One region of the Brenneria izadpanahii genome, then DNA from elsewhere that is predicted to be linked to it. Evidence: riboswitches for the same ligand, from Rfam matches in the RefSeq annotation. Region 1 holds a riboswitch; the other holds the start of a gene.
The links. A riboswitch is a leader RNA that binds a small molecule or an ion and turns the genes downstream of it on or off. The one in region 1 is predicted to bind cobalamin.
Positions count from the first base shown of each region.

Region 2: it holds a riboswitch for cobalamin, as region 1 does, so the genes downstream of both, HC231_RS16050 (cobyrinic acid a,c-diamide synthase CobB) here and btuB (TonB-dependent vitamin B12 receptor BtuB) in region 1, are expected to answer to the same signal.

Region 1 covers NZ_CP050854.1:5,018,661-5,023,088, reverse strand. Annotated here, with positions in the region: gene fabR (HTH-type transcriptional repressor FabR) at 1-254, shown strand, start outside; gene HC231_RS22485 (YijD family membrane protein) at 345-728, shown strand; gene trmA (tRNA (uridine(54)-C5)-methyltransferase TrmA) at 770-1,873, opposite strand; cobalamin riboswitch at 2,004-2,269, shown strand; gene btuB (TonB-dependent vitamin B12 receptor BtuB) at 2,337-4,184, shown strand; gene murI (glutamate racemase) at 4,129-4,428, shown strand, end outside.
Region 2 covers NZ_CP050854.1:3,596,458-3,600,885, reverse strand. Annotated here, with positions in the region: gene cobD (threonine-phosphate decarboxylase CobD) at 1-53, opposite strand, end outside; gene HC231_RS24165 (hypothetical protein) at 135-257, opposite strand; gene HC231_RS16055 (NAD(P)-dependent alcohol dehydrogenase) at 388-1,452, opposite strand; cobalamin riboswitch at 1,898-2,081, shown strand; gene HC231_RS16050 (cobyrinic acid a,c-diamide synthase CobB) at 2,195-3,607, shown strand; gene cbiB (adenosylcobinamide-phosphate synthase CbiB) at 3,610-4,428, shown strand, end outside.

The DNA of each region.
Region 1 (4,428 bases):
GCGAGATTCAGCATTTTATTGCTGAACTGGCGGATTATCTGGAAGTCGAAAATCATATTCCACGCAGTTTTGCGGAAGCGCAGGCGGAAGCGATGGTCATCATTGTTTTCAGCGCCGGGGCGGAGGCGCTGGATGTCGGCCTGGAGCAGCGGAAACAACTGGAGGAGAGGCTGGTATTGCAACTGCGCATGATTTCCAAAGGCGCCTACTACTGGTATCGCAAAGAGCAGGATAGCCACGCAGGTATGTCGTAAATTTTTGGTATATACCCGATAGATTTCAGCGCGCCGGAAGCCGGCTTGGAAAATGGAAGGGTATAAACAGCTATAGAGAAGAGAAAAGCTATGACAGAACAATCCTACCATTATGGAGAAAAAGGTACGCTGATTTTAGCGTTGGTCGCGGGTTTATCCATTAACGGTTCATTTTCTGCGTTGTTTAGCGCGCTGGTGCCGTTTTCGATATTTCCCATCATTACGCTGATTTTATCCATCTATTGCCTTCACCAGCGATATATGAGCCGCAGTATGTCGGAAGAGGCTCCCCTGCTGGTGGCCGCCTGTTTTTTACTGGGGCTGTTGCTCTACAGCGCGATCGTGCGCGTTGAGTATCCCAGTATAGGCTCAAACTTTGTGCCCTCAATTCTGTGCGTGGCATTGGTGTTCTGGATCGGCTTCAAGCTAAAAGCCCGGAAATCCGCCAAAGAGAATGACGCCCCGGAGGTATGACGTACGGCAGGCGAGTAAAGACCACCTGCCTTGCCGCATGATTACTGGCGTTTCTCAAGCAGCACGCCGCATTCCATATGGTGGGTGTAGGGGAATTGGTCAAACAGCGCCAGCCGGCTGATTTGATGAGTTTCCGTCAGCGTTTCCAGATTATGGCGCAGCGTTTCGGGATTGCAGGAAATATAAAGAATACGCGGATAAGCCTGTACCAGCTTGACGGTTTCCGTATCCAGCCCGCTACGCGGGGGATCGACGAAAATGGTTTCGCAGCGATAGTCTGTCAGATCGATGCCTTGTAAACGCTTGAACGGGCGAACGCCATTCATGGCTTGCGTAAACTCTTCCGCCGACATACGGATAATTTGCACGTTATCAATGTGATTGGCGGCAATATTGTATTGCGCGGCGGCGACCGACGGCTTGGCGATTTCGGTCGCCAGCACGCGATCAAAATTACGCGCCAGCGCCAGTGAGAAATTTCCGTTGCCGCAATACAGCTCCAGCAGATCCCCCGTCGAACCTTTTGTCGCGTCCAGCGCCCATTCCAGCATTTGAATGTTGATGAACGCGTTGGGTTGGGTAAAGCTGTTCTCAACCTGCCGGTAAATCATATCGCGCCCGGCGACGGGCAGACATTCGTCGACATAATCCCGATCCAGGCAGATCTTGGTTTTTGTCGCGCGGCCAATCAGTTGCAATTGAAACCCCTGCGTACGCAGTTCATCGCGCAGCGCGCCGGCATGCTGCCGCCATTCATCATCCAACGCCCGGTGATACAGCATGGAAACCACTACTTCGCCACTCATGGTGGAAAGATAATCAATCTGGAACAGTTTGCGACGCAGAATAGGATTGGGCCGCAGAGCGGCGATCAATGCAGGCATCAACCGGTTTATCAATTCGCTGGCCGCCGGAAACCGATCGACGCGAATACGCTGCTTGGTCTGTTGATCGAACATGATGTGGTAAAGATCGTCGCCGTCATGCCAGATGCGGAACTCTGCGCGCATTCGGTAATGGCTGGCGGGGGAACGAAAAACAGCAGGTTTAGGCGCATTAAATGATGCCATCATGTTGCTAAGACGTTCTGTTTTTTGTGCTAACTGGTTGTCGTATTGTTCAACGGGCAAGTTCTCTGGCGTCATGGTTTTCTCATCTGAACGGCATCAAAAATGGCTATATTGGCCGGAAAATCCAGGTAATCCGGCTGGGAAGTCCAGCTTTACAATGTTATTACTCTGTAATGAAATAAGAGACTAGACCTCCGAGTAGCGCGATCGTAGCATGAAAATCCGGCCTTTTATTACAAGTTAAAAGGGAATCCAGTGTGAATCTGGAGCTGACGCGCAGCGGTAAGGGTAGTCAGAGCGATAGCATGATGCAGACACTGTCTTGTTAAAGATGGGAAGTCATCGCTCTTTGTTGTTACGAACGGTTGTTACCAACGTTTATTGCGAATCATGGCGATCACGAACGATGTTTCGGGAATCAAAGTAACAGCGGCCCCAAGCCCGAAGACCTGCCGGTATACGTCGCAGTGACCATGATCATCGCGTGCTATTCATCATGGTAGTGCGGCATCCTCTATATCGTTTGGATGCTCGATAAATGCTTAATAAAAAAATATTGCTGTCGACAGTGTTCTCTGTCACGGCCTTTCCCGTCTGGGCGCAAGACAATACGGATTCATCTCAAGAGCGTGACGGTGATATCGTCGTTACGGCTAACCGCGTTCCTCAACCCGTTTCTTCTGTTCTTGCCCCGGTAGATATCGTTACCCGCGAAGATATCGACCGCTGGCAGGCAAAAAACCTGACGGATGTTATGCGCCGTCTGCCGGGCGTGGATATCGCGCAGAACGGGGGGATGAGGCAAAGCGCGTCGATGTTTATTCGCGGAACCAATTCCAGTCATGTGCTCGTCTTGATTGATGGGGTTCGCATGGCCTCGCCGGGAGTGATCGGTAGCGTTGATTTTAATCAGATACCGATGACGCTGGTGCAGCGTATTGAATATATCCGCGGCCCTCGCTCGGCTGTTTATGGCTCGGAAGCCATCGGCGGGGTAATTAATATCATTACTCAAAAAGAGACGGATGGCGGAAAACTGGAAGCGGGCATGGGTTCGCATAAATATCAAATCTATGATGGCAGCATTCGTCAGCATATCGGAGATAATACCGCGTTAAGTTTGGCCGGATCTTTTGAGGAAACACAGGGTTTCAATGTCTACCCTAGGTCATCCGTTCCAGCCGATAACGATGACGATGGCTTTCGTAGCAAGGCTCTTTGGGGAAGCATAGAACAGCGATTCAATGATTCTGTGTCCGGTTTTGTGCGCTCCTATGGCTACGGCAATAAGACCGATTACGATCAAACCTCTGCCGGCAGCAGCGATACGCGGCAGCTATACAGCCGGAATTTTGATGGCGGCCTGCGATTCCAACATAACGATTTTTCATCGCAATTTATTGCAAGTTATCAGACATATAAAGATTATAATTTCGAATCCGACCAAGGGAACTATGCCCCCGGCTACTCATTGAATGAAGTGACGCAGCGCAGCGTATTATGGGGCAATACGTTACAAATAGCGCATGGTTCGGTGAGCGCCGGTGCTGACTGGCGGAGGGAAGAGAACAAGCCGGGCACGGGCAATGAAGGACATGCGCGTGAAAACACTGGGTTCTATCTTACCGCCCAGCAACAATACTTTGATCAGGTAACATTAGAAGGCGCCGTACGGACGGACGATAGCAGCCAATATAATCGCCATAATACCTGGCAGGGCGCCGCTGGCTGGGAATTTATACCGGGCTATCGCTTCACCGTGTCGTACGGAACCGCGTTTCGCGCTCCGGCTTTTGGTCAGATATACGGCACCTGGGGTAATAGAGATATTAAGGCAGAGGAGTCGTCTCAGTGGGAAGCCGGATTGGAAGGGCTTACCGGGCCGTTGTCATGGCGTTTATCCGCTTACCGCAACAAGGTTGATAATCTGATTGATTACGATTTTGCCACCAGCAAGTATTTCAATACGGATAAAGCGACCATAAAAGGCGTGGAGTGGACGGGTAACGTTGATACTGGGATATTTAGTCATCGTCTCACGCTAGAATACCTGGATCCTCGACGGGACTCGGATAATAGCGTGTTGGCGCGTCGCGCTAAGCAAAAAGCCTCATACCAGATTGACTGGACCATGTTTGATGTTGATATGGATATCGTTTATCAGTACACCGGCAAACGATACGATAACAGCCCAAGTATATTTAACGCTCAACAACGCCGCCTGCCAAGCTACAGCACGGTCGATCTTTCCGCCTCATATCCGATAACCCCCCAACTAACGGTTCGTGGTAGAATCGCCAACCTGTTTGATAAAGATTATGAGACGGCATATGGCTACCGTACGGCAGGGCGAGAATACTATCTCACCGGAAGCTATACCTTCTGACCTGCCTGCCCGTCCTACCGTGCTGGTGTTTGATTCCGGCGTAGGCGGGTTGTCTGTTTATAATGAAATCCGGCAATTATTGCCGGATCTTCACTATATCTATGCGTTCGACAATGAGGCATTTCCTTACGGCGAAAAGCCTCAGCAGTTTATTATCGAACGTGTTCTCAGCGTTGTTACGGCAATCCAGCAACGACACCGGTTGGCGCTGGTGGTGATTGCCTGTAATACCGCCAGCACCATT
Region 2 (4,428 bases), 1.4 Mb from region 1:
TCCACGCCGATTTTTAATGCCATTTCCAGTATATTGCCGCCGTGTTCGCTCATGATATCGCTATATTCCTCAGACTGCCGACAAGCCCATTATCGCCGCTCTGCGTAAACGCATTCCACGGCCGATTGCCGGCATCAGAGTACCATAAGCGAGGGGATGGCGGTTAACGCCAGGCGTTCCGGCGCGAAGGCCAGTACCGAACTGAGCCGCGTCATTTCGCCGATGACGATGAATGCGGGCGCGCCCAGATTTGCCAACGTTGAGGCTTTCGCCGTCGTCAGGCGCTTTCGCCGGTAAGTGGGATTGTTTGCTGAGCAGGTAGGCGATTACTCGCCCCATCCCTGGGGAAAGCCTTTCAGCAACGTGAAAGCTGACGGGGATAAATAATCAACTCTGGAAACTCTGTTTCAGAGAAGCCATTTCAATCACAAAGCGGTAATGCACGTCACTCTTCAGCATGCGCTCGTAGGCGGTGTTGATATCCTGCATGTTGATCATCTCAACGTCACAGCTAATGCCGTGTTCGGCGCAAAAGTCCAGCATTTCCTGTGTTTCTTGAATACCGCCAATCAGGGAGCCGGCAATGTTCTTACGGCCCATGACCAGCAATCCGCTGTGTACCGTCGGTTCAATCGGCTCAATCAGCCCGACCAGGATCAGCGTGCCGTCACGCGCCAGCGTGGCCAGATAGGGATTGAGATCGTGCTGCATCGGCACCGTATCAAGAATGATATCGAAAGTGTTGGCGGCGGTTTTCATCTGCGCGTCATCGGAGGAGATGATCACGCGGTCCGCGCCCAGGCGGCGCGCTTCCTGCTCTTTGCCTGGCGAACGGGTGAATAGCGTGACTTCAGCCCCCATGGCTTTGGCAAACTTTAGCCCCATGTGTCCCAGTCCGCCCAGACCGACAACGGCGACTTTATCGCCCGGTCCGACATTCCAGTGGCGCAGCGGCGAGTAGGTGGTGATCCCGGCGCACAGCAACGGCGCGGCGGATTTCATATCCAGCTTATCGGATAGGCGCAGCACGAATTTATCGGAAACGACGATACGCTCGGAATAGCCGCCGAAGGTCGGCAGGCCATCGTGACGGTCGACCGCGCCGTAGGTCAGAGTCATACCTTCTTCACAATACTGTTCCAGGCCGTCTTCACAGGCGTCACACTGTTGACAGGAGTCCACCATGCAGCCGACGCCGACCCAGTCGCCTTGTTTAAATCGCGTGACTGATTTACCCACGCCAACGACCTTGCCGATGATTTCATGTCCGGGGACGAGGGGGTAATGGCTGTTTTTCCACTCGTTGCGCGCCATATGGATGTCGGAATGGCACACGCCGCAATAAACAATATCGATGATTACATCATCTTCTCGCGGATCTCTGCGGACAAACTGATGTGGAACTAACGGGCTGGCGGCATCAAGCGCAGCAAAACCACGTATATTTTGCATTCGATTTTCCTCTCCATTTATTGCACAACATCAAGGGATTGAATCCTGGATCCAGTATGATGCATATCTTGATTAATGGGGGTATGAATTTGTGATGAGTTCCTACGGCATGGTTGAGCGGCATAACGGACGATGACAAAATTTTGCTATTTGGCCTTCGTCATACCGGCCTGAATAGCGAGGATTTTCGCGATGAAGAGAACAATAATTTGTTATTCCGGCGCGAAAAGGGGCATCGTTAAAAAATAAAGTTCGCCATTTTTTTGCTATGAAAGGGCTATATTGAGTTTGAGCGCAAAGCGATCTTATAAACTTCATCCTTATGAATACCGCCGTCGTCATCCCTGAGTCGGCAGGCGGGAATGACGACTATTACCTTATGTAAAAATATATAACAGATATATAAACGTTAATGTGGTGTTAATAAAAAGATAAAAGTGAAATAGCCATGATATCGCTGTCAGGTAAGAATCTTTTCAAATGATTCTGCTGGGAAGGGGGTGAAATTCCCCCGCAGCCCCCGCTGCTGTGATGCCGACAACCCCGTAAAAGCCACTGATCGTATGATTGGGAAGGCGCGGGGGAGGTTGACGCTAAGCCAGAAGACCGACCTGACAGTCTGTATGTATATATTCAACTCCTTCGGTGGGAAGCGGGTTGTCATCCGATGCGTGCATCAGCGATGCTGGCTGCGCGTACTCTTGTGACACTGCATTTCCCGGCCGAAACGTCGGGATTTTTTATGTCAGGCTTCAGTGAAAAAAAACCGGATCGGACCGGGACGGATAAAAAAGCCTTCGTGATCGCCGGCACCGGCAGCGGCTGCGGCAAAACCACCGTCACGCTGGGGCTTCTGCGGGCGCTGATGCGGCGCGGGCTTGCCGTCCAGCCCTTCAAGGTCGGGCCGGATTATCTGGACAGCGGCTGGCACAGCGCGGTATGCGGCGTAGCTTCCCGCAATCTGGACGCCTTTATGCTGCCGCCGGCAACGCTAAACGGTTTATATAACCAGCATATGCGTCATGCCGATGTAGCGGTAATCGAAGGGGTGATGGGGCTGTATGACGGTTACGGCGCCGATCCGGACTATTGCAGCACGGCGGCGATGGCGAAGCAGCTGGGGTGCCCGGTGATTTTGCTGGTGGACGGCAAAGCGGTATCGACGTCGGTGGCGGCCACCGTGATGGGTTTTTGCCGTTTCGATCCGGCGTTGACCATCGCGGGCGTGATTGTTAATCGCGTCAGCTCGGCGCAGCACTACGCGCTTATTCGCCACGCCATTGAACACTATTGCGGCATCCCGGTGCTGGGGCGGCTGCCGGTCATGGAAGAGGTGACTTTGCCTTCCCGTCACCTCGGTCTGATCCCGGCGCAGGAACAGGCTAATGACGATCTCCGCTGGCGGCAGTTGGCCCGGCAGGTGGAAGAAACCATCGAAGTAGACCGTCTGCTGGCGCTGTGCGGCAACACGGTATTCCCCGACGGCGAAGCGCCCGCTTTGCCGGCGCCCGAACTGGCCGACGGTCTGACGCTGGCGCTGGCCGATGACGAAGCCTTCAACTTTTACTATCCGGACAATCTGGATCTGCTGGAGCAGGCCGGGGTACGTATTCAGCGTTTCAGCCCGCTTTACGATCGCCAGCTTCCCGACTGCCGGATGATTTATATCGGCGGCGGCTATCCGGAAATCTACGCGCCGCAGCTGGCGGCCAATACCGCGATGCACCGCGCCCTGCATCGGGCGCATCAGCGCCGGATCCCGCTGTATGCCGAATGCGGCGGCCTGATGTATCTGGGATCGGGGCTGACTACCCCTGATGGACAGCGTCATGCCATGACGGGGATTCTGCCCGGCGAAAGCCGGATGGGAAAACGGCTGACCCGCTTTGGCTACTGTCAGGCGCAGGCGAAGCAGGATACGCTGCTGGCGGCGGCGGGCGAGATCCTGCGCGGTCATGAATTCCATTACTCCGATTTTTCCACGTCGCTATCTCCCGTCTTCGACTGCGCCAAATCCCGCGACGGCGCCGTGATCCAGCAGTGGCAGGGCGGTTATCAGCTCGATCAGACCTATGCCGGCTATCTGCATATTCATTTCGCCCAGCGTCCCGGCGTGCTCGATCGCTGGCTTTCCGCCGCCCGGAGGCCGCTATGACCTTGACGCTGGCGGCCTGGCTCGTCGCTTTTTTACTTGATTATTGGCTGGGCGATCCCCCGCATTGGCCGCATCCGGTGCGCTGGATCGGCAATCTGATCGCCTGGCTGCAACGGGGCATTCGCGCCTGCTGCCGCAGCGAACGGGCGCTTAAGCTGGGCGGCGGATTGCTGTGGCTGGCCGTGGTGGGCATCGCCTGGGGAGTCAGCTGGGGCGTTTTGGCGCTGCTGACGGCGATCCAGCCGTGGCTCGGCTGGCTGGCGGAAGTGTGGATGATTTACACCTGTCTGGCGGGGCGTTGCCTGAGCGATGCGGCGCTGGCGGTTCATCAGGCATTGCGGCACGGAACGCTGGAAGAGAGCCGCCGACAGCTCTCATGGATCGTCGGGCGCGATACTTCGCAGCTTGAAAAACCGCAAATCACCCGGGCGGTGGTGGAAACCGTGGCGGAGAACAGTATCGACGGCGTGATTGCGCCGCTGTTTTTCCTGCTGCTGGGCGGCGCGCCGTTGGCGATGGCCTACAAAGCGGTGAATACCCTGGATTCGATGGTGGGTTACAAAAATTCGAAGTACCGGTCGATCGGCTATGTTTCCGCCCGGATGGACGATCTGGCGAACTATATCCCCGCCCGGTTGGGGTGGCTGCTGCTGAGCGCGGCGGCCTGGCTGCTGAAGGATGATTACCGGCAGGCATGGCGCATCGGCTGGCGCGATCGTTATCAGCACTCCAGCCCCAACTGCGCCTGGTCGGAAGCCACGGTAGCCGGCGCGTTGGGGGTACGGCTTGGCGGGCCGAACAACTATTTCGGCGAGCGGGTG